One region of the Gordonibacter sp. RACS_AR49 genome, then DNA from elsewhere that is predicted to be linked to it. Evidence: predicted binding sites of a transcription regulator. Region 1 holds the regulator's gene; the other holds the start of a gene.

Region 1 (3,409 bases):
CGCCGAGGGCAACCCCTGGGTGTTCGCCCAGGCCAAGGCCGCGCTTGAGGGCGTGCCCGAGCCGCCGGCCCCCGGCGCCCGCGAGCGCATCGCCATGGCCCGCCGCCACGCGCGGCTGCTCTCGCGGCGCGAGGGGAAGAACATCGTGCGCATGCGCAAGCACGCCATGTGGTACCTGGCCGGCCTGCCGGGCGCTGCCGCGGCGCGCGCGAAGATCAACGCCTGCGTGTCCGTGGAGGACTTCGACCGCGTGTTCGACGAGCTGCTCGCCTTGCTGGGCGAGCATGAACAGGAGGGCTAGACCATGCCGCACGACCCTTATCGCGCCCTGTACCTCCACCTGCCGTTCTGCGTGAGGCGGTGCGGGTACTGCGACTTCGCCACGTCTGCGGTGCCGGGCGACGCGCCGGAGATCGACGCGTACGTGGAGGACCTCTGCCTGCAGCTACGCCGCAAGGCGAAGGAGGGCGAGCTCGGCGCGCTCGAGACGGTGTACGTGGGCGGCGGGACGCCGAGCCACATCGGCCTGGCGCGGCTGTCCATGCTGCTGTACACGCTGTCGCTGTCGATGCACCTCACGCCCGAGGTGGAGTGCACGATGGAGGCGAACCCCGAGAGCCTGACGGAGCGCATGGTGCGCGACGTGTGGGCGCTCGGGGTGAACCGCCTGTCCATAGGCGTGCAGAGCTTCGACGACGAGGTGCTGGCCGTGCTCGGGCGCGCCCATTCGGCCGACGACGCGCGCCGCGCCATCGAGGCGGCGCATACGCGCTTCGAGAACGTGAGCGTGGACCTCATGTGCGGCATTCCCGGCCAGAGCGCCGGGAGCTTCGAGGCGAGCGTGCACGAGGCGGCGGCGCTCGGCGCGGCGCACGTGAGCGTGTACCCGCTGGCCATCGAGGCGCACACGCCCTTCGATGCCGCCGTCCTTGCCGGCGAGCTGGAAGAGCCCGACGACGACGTGGAGGCCGCGCACATGGAGATCGCCGCGCGCGTGCTGGCCGAGGCCGGCTACGAGCGCTACGAGGTGGCGAGCTACGCCCGCCCCGGCTTCGCGTGCCGCCACAACATCGCGTACTGGACGGGCGTGCCGTACCTGGGGCTCGGCCGCTCGGCGGCCACGATGACCCAGAACGCGGAGCGCCGCATGCGCGTGCAGGACGGGCAGGTGACCGACGACCTGGACGCGCGCGGCATGGCCGCCGAGGACCTCATGCTGGGCATGCGCATGACCTGCGGCGTGTCCGACGAGCAGGTGGAGGCCGCCGCCGTCCTGCTGCCCGACGCCCCCGCCGCGCTCGCGGAACTGGAAGGGGAGGGCCTCGTGGAGCATGCGGGCGGGCGCTGGCGCCCCACCGACCGCGGCTGGCTCTGCGGCAACGAGCTCTACGGGAGGCTGTTCGACTTGGCATAGGGAACCGGCGCACGCGCTTCTCCTATGCAGTAACCGTCAAGTTTCTCCATAATTTCTCGCTGTTGTTAGCACTCTCGGCTTTCGGCTGCTAATATGATGCGTTACTATGGTTCGGGTTCGGGGAATGCCGACGGGCGAGAGAGAGGAAGGTGGAAGGCGTGCTATCCGATCGCAGGCAGCGGGTGCTGGCCGCGCTCATCGAGGAATACGTCGCGCGCGCCCTGCCGGTGGGCTCGCGCACGCTCACGGAGCGCTACCAGCTGGGCGTGAGCCCGGCTACCGTGCGCAACGAGCTTTCGGTGCTCGAGGACGGCGGCTACATCACGCAGCCCCACACCTCGGCCGGACGCATCCCCACCGACCACGGCTACCGCGCGTTCGTGGACAACCTGCTGGCCGCCGACTTCACGGGCGAGGACGAGCGCTACCGCCCCGTCGTGGACGAGCTGCGCCGCAGCGCGAGCGAGCTCGACGCGCTCTTGGAGCAGACGTCGTCGGCCCTCACGCGCCTCACCGACTGCCTCTCCATCGTGCTGGCGCCGTCGGTGCTGAACCTGCACATCAAGCAGCTCTCGCTCATCTCGCTCAACGCGTACCGCGCGCTGGTGGTGCTCGTCACCGAGGACGGCCAGGTGTTCAACCGCCAGATGGAGTTCGCCGAGGAGGTGTCCTCGGACGACCTGGCGCGCGTGCAGGCGTTTCTGGGCGACGTGTTCACGGGCAAGTCGCTCCAGCAGATCGAGGACGGCCTGGGCCAGGGCATGGCCGAGGCGTTCCGCGACCCGCTCGTGCGCATGGCGCTCGACGAGGTGCTGTCGTGCCTGCAGGAGAGCGAGCTGTCGCGCGCGCACCGGCTGGGCGTGAGCTCGCTTCTGACGAAGCCCGAGTTCAGCCAGTCGCAGGCGCTGCTGCCCGTCATGCAGGTGCTCGAGGACGACACGGTCATGCTGCATATCCTGGACGACGCCGTGCGGCAGGGCGACGGCACGCCCAGCGTGCGCATCGGGCGCGAGAACGACGCGGCGGAGCTGGCGGGCGTGTCCGTGGTGGCCAGCCGCTACGGGCGCGGGGAGTCGGCCGGCGTCGTGGCCGTCATCGGGCCCACGCGCATGGACTATTCCAAGGTATTGCGGGCGGTGCGCATCGCGAGCGCGGCGCTTCAGGACGTATAGGGCTTGCACGGCGCCCGCACGAGGGGGCGCCGTCAAACGAGGAAGGTACTGCAAGAGCAATGGCCAAGGATCTGTACGAGGTTCTGGGCGTTTCCAAGAACGCCACGGAGAACGAGATCAAGAAGGCGTTCCGACGCCGCGCGCGCGAGCTTCACCCCGACGTGAACAAGGCGCCCGACGCCGAGGACCAGTTCAAGGAGCTGAACGAGGCGTACGACGTGCTGAGCGACCCCGGCAAGCGCGCCCAATACGACCGCTTCGGCACCATACCGGGCGCGGCCGGCGGCGGCAGCCCCTACGGGGGCGGCGGCTACGTGGACTTCGAGGACCTGTTCGGCGGCGGCTTCGGCATGGGCGACATCTTCAGCTCGTTCTTCGGCGGGGCCGCGGGCGGGCGCCAGCAGCAGCGACGCGAGGGCCGCGACATGGGCGTGGGCCTGCGCGTCACGCTGGAGGAGGTGGCCGCAGGCGCCAAGAAGGAGATCGTCTACGACCGCCTGGCGCCGTGCCCCGACTGCGACGGCACGGGCCTCGGACCCGACGGGCGCGAGGTCACCTGCCCGGACTGCGGCGGCCAGGGCCGCGTGGTCTCGGTTCAGCACACGTTCCTCGGCGACATGCAGACGGCCACCACGTGCAAGACCTGCAACGGCACGGGCCGCTCGGTGGAGAACCCGTGTCCGGAATGCGAGGGCCAGGGCCGCGTGCCCGACCGCCAGCGCGTGACCGTGGAGGTGCCGGTGGGCATCCGCGACTCGCAGCAGCTGCGCCTGTCCGGGTTCGGCGAGGCGGGCATGCAGGGCGCGGCGCCCGGCGACCTCAT
Region 2 (3,409 bases), on a different contig from region 1:
GCCGGCGTTCGTGGACGTGGCACTGTACGGCATCGCCCGCGAGGCCGCGACGAACATCGTGCGGCACGCCGGCGCGCATGCGGCGACGATACGCCTGGCTACGGGGCCGACAGGCGCGAACCTGTCGGTAGAGGACGACGGCAGGGGCGCGGCGGCCGAGACGGACGGGCGCGGCCACGGCATTGCGGGAATGGCCGAGCGCGTGGGGCTTCTGGGCGGCACGTTCGCAGCCGGCCCGCGCCCGCGCGGCGGGTTCCGCGTGGAGGCGCGCATTCCCCTGGGAGTGGATAAGGAGGCGTCATGATCGAGAGGCATCTGCGAGAGGCCCGCTCGGCGGCGGGGGAGGTGCCGGCCCGCTCGGCGGGCGAGCGTCCTCTGCGCTTAGTGGTGGCCGACGACCAGGACCTCGTGCGCAACGGGTTCCGCCTGATCCTGTCCTCGTACGACGGCTTCTCCATCGTGGGGGAGGCGCGCGACGGCGAGGAGGCCGTGGAGCTCGCCCGCCGCCTCGTGCCCGACGTGGTCCTCATGGACATCCGCATGCCGCGCCTGAACGGCATCGAGGCCACCCGCGCCATCACGGACGATCCGGCGCTCGCCGACGTGCGCGTGCTCATCCTCACCACGTTCGACATCGACGAGTACGTCTACGACGCGCTCGCGGCCGGGGCGGGCGGCTTTCTGTTGAAGGACGCCGAGCCCGACGACATCGCCGCCGCCGTGCGCGTGGTGGCGGCCGGCGACGCGCTCATCCAGCCCTCGGTGATGCGGCGCCTGGTGGAGACGTTCGTGCGCATGCGCCCTGCGGCCGGTGCCGGCGTGGCCGCAGGGGAAGGCGGCAGCGCGTTCTCCGCGCTCACCGAGCGCGAGCGCGAGATACTGGTACAGGTGGCCCGCGGCATGACGAACGACGAGATAGGCGCCGAGCTGTTCATCTCGCCCGCCACGGTGAAGACGCACCTCGCCCGCATCATGGCGAAGCTGGGCGCCCACGACCGCGCACAGCTGGTGGTGAGGGCGTACGAGGGCGGCCTCGTGAGGCCGGGCGAGCGCTAGCATCGGTCACGGCGCGGCGGCATGTGCGGCCGCGCCCGTCGGTCGGCGATTGCACCGCAGCGCCGCGAAGCGATCGTGCTGCCGCCTCGCGTCCGCTTCGCAACCCCGCCCGCGCCGCCTCGTTCGCGCTGCAGAATCGTCCTGCTCCCGCTCCCGCCGCCCTGCAAGCGCCGCCCGCGTCTGTGCTGCAGCGTTACGCCGCGCCCCTTCGCAACTCCGCCCGTGCCGTCCCGCGCCAGCCTCGCCGGCCAATCCCCAGACCGTTTTTGTGCAAAAGCACAAAAACTTTCAGGAGTCCATCGAACGAATTGTGGCGATTATGCAAAACCTCAGTCGAGGGCACTGAGATTTCCTCAATTTTGCTTGCATTCGCTAACGAGGCTGCTATGATAACGCAATGTTTAGCACTCGTTACCTATGAGTGCTAGCAGTCACCGCAACGGAGTGGTTAAATAGCAAACGTGCTACAACCAGTTTCGGACAAGAGACGGACGAAAGGAAGGCTACGTTATGAACTTGAAACCATTGGGTGATCGCGTCATCATCAAGCAGGACGAGGCTGAGGAGACGACGGCATCCGGTCTGTATCTCGCTACCGAAGCGAAGGAGAAGCCCCAGACGGGCACCGTCCTGGCCGTGGGCGAGGGCAAGCTCGACAAGGACGGCAAGCTCATTCCCGTGCCGGTCAAGGAGGGCGACAAGGTCCTGTACGGCAAGTACGGCGGAACCGAGATCACCGTCGACGGCGAGGATGTCATGATCCTGCGCGCCGACGACCTGTACGCGGTGTTCGCGTAAATCGAAGCAACCCAAGCTAACGCTGAAAGGATAGGCACACTATGGCTAAAGAGATCAAGTTCGAGGCCGACGCGCGCAGCGCGCTCGCGGCCGGCGTCAACAAGCTGTCCAACGCCGTCAAGGTGACGCTCGGCCCCAAAGGCCGCTACGTGGCGCTCGAGAAGTCCTACGGCGCCCCCACCATCACGAACGACGGCGTGACCGTGGCCAAGGAAGTGGAGCTGGAGGACCCGATCGAGAACATGGGCGCCCAGCTGGTCCGCGAGGTTGCCGTGAAGACGAACGACGTGGCCGGCGACGGCACCACCACCGCAACGCTGCTGGCCGACGTCATCGTTTCCGAGGGCCTGCGCAACGTGACGGCCGGCGCCGACGCGCTGGGCATCCGCCGCGGCATCCAGAAGGCCACCGACGCCATCGTCGACGCCATCAAGGCCGACGCGACCCCCGTGTCCACCAAGGAGCAGATCGCGAACGTCGGCACCATCTCCGCCGGCGACGCCGAGATCGGCGAGAAGATCGCCGAGGCCATGGACGCCGTGGGCAACGACGGCGCCATCTCCGTGGAGGAGAACGCCGCCTCGTTCGACCTGGAGCTCGACATCGTCGAGGGCATGCAGTACGACCGCGGCTACATCTCGCCGTACATGGCCACCGACATGGAGAAGATGGAAGCCGTCCTCTCCGACCCCTACATCCTGCTCACCGACCAGAAGATCACCAGCATCCAGGACATGGTCCCGCTGCTGGAGGAGGTCATGCGCTCCGGCCGTCCGCTGTTCATCGTTGCCGAGGACGTGGAGGGCGAGGCCCTGGCCACTATCCTGCTGAACAAGCTGCGCGGCACGTTCAACTGCGTCGCCATCAAGGCCCCCGGCTTCGGCGACCGCCGCAAGCGCATCCTGGAGGACATCGCAGCCGTCACGGGCGCGCAGGTCATCGACAAGGACTTCGGCATGACCATGGCCGACGCCACCATCGACATGATGGGCCACGCCAAGACGGTCAAGGTCACGAAGGACACCGCTCTCATCGTGGACGGTGCCGGCGACAAGAAGAACATCGAGGACCGCATCCACCAGATCCGCGCCGAGCTCGAGCGCGTCGACTCCGACTTCGACCGCGAGAAGCTGCAGGAGCGCCTGGCGAAGCTGTCCGGCGGCGTGGCCGTGCTCAAGGTGGGCGCCGCGACCGAGTCCGAGCTCAAGGAGAAGAAGTCCCGCATCGAGGACGCCCTGCAGGCGACCCGCGCGGCCGTGGAAGAGGGCATCGTCGCCGGCGGCGGCGTGGCGCTCGTGGACGCGCTGCCCGCGCTCGACAACATCGCGTCGGTCGACAAGGACGAGGAAGTCGGCGTGGCCATCATCCGCAAGGCGCTGGAGGCCCCGATGCGCGCCATCGCCCAGAACGCGGGCTTCGAGGGCAGCGTCGTGGTGGAGCGCGTGAAGGGCATGGGCAAGGGCGAAGGCCTGAACTGCGCCAACGGCGAGTACGGCAACATGATCGAGATGGGCGTGAACGACCCCGTCAAGGTCACGCGCACCGCGCTGCAGTC

The links. Region 1 encodes HrcA, which represses chaperone genes, less so after heat shock. Its sites were predicted from a motif close to TNTTAGCANNCNNNNNNNNNGNNTGCTAANA; they were not measured.
Region 2: the regulator HrcA is predicted to act here: its motif matches at 1,456-1,486, upstream of groES (co-chaperone GroES).

What each region holds. Positions count from the first base shown of each region.
Region 1 covers NZ_JAIUDM010000013.1:44,310-47,718, reverse strand. The annotation lists gene dusB (tRNA dihydrouridine synthase DusB) at 1-301, shown strand, start outside; gene hemW (radical SAM family heme chaperone HemW) at 305-1,414, shown strand; gene hrcA (heat-inducible transcriptional repressor HrcA) at 1,573-2,586, shown strand; gene dnaJ (molecular chaperone DnaJ) at 2,646-3,409, shown strand, end outside.
Region 2 covers NZ_JAIUDM010000001.1:383,827-387,235, reverse strand. The annotation lists gene LB310_RS01660 (sensor histidine kinase) at 1-304, shown strand, start outside; gene LB310_RS01655 (response regulator) at 301-1,056, shown strand; gene groES (co-chaperone GroES) at 1,567-1,854, shown strand; gene groL (chaperonin GroEL) at 1,896-3,409, shown strand, end outside.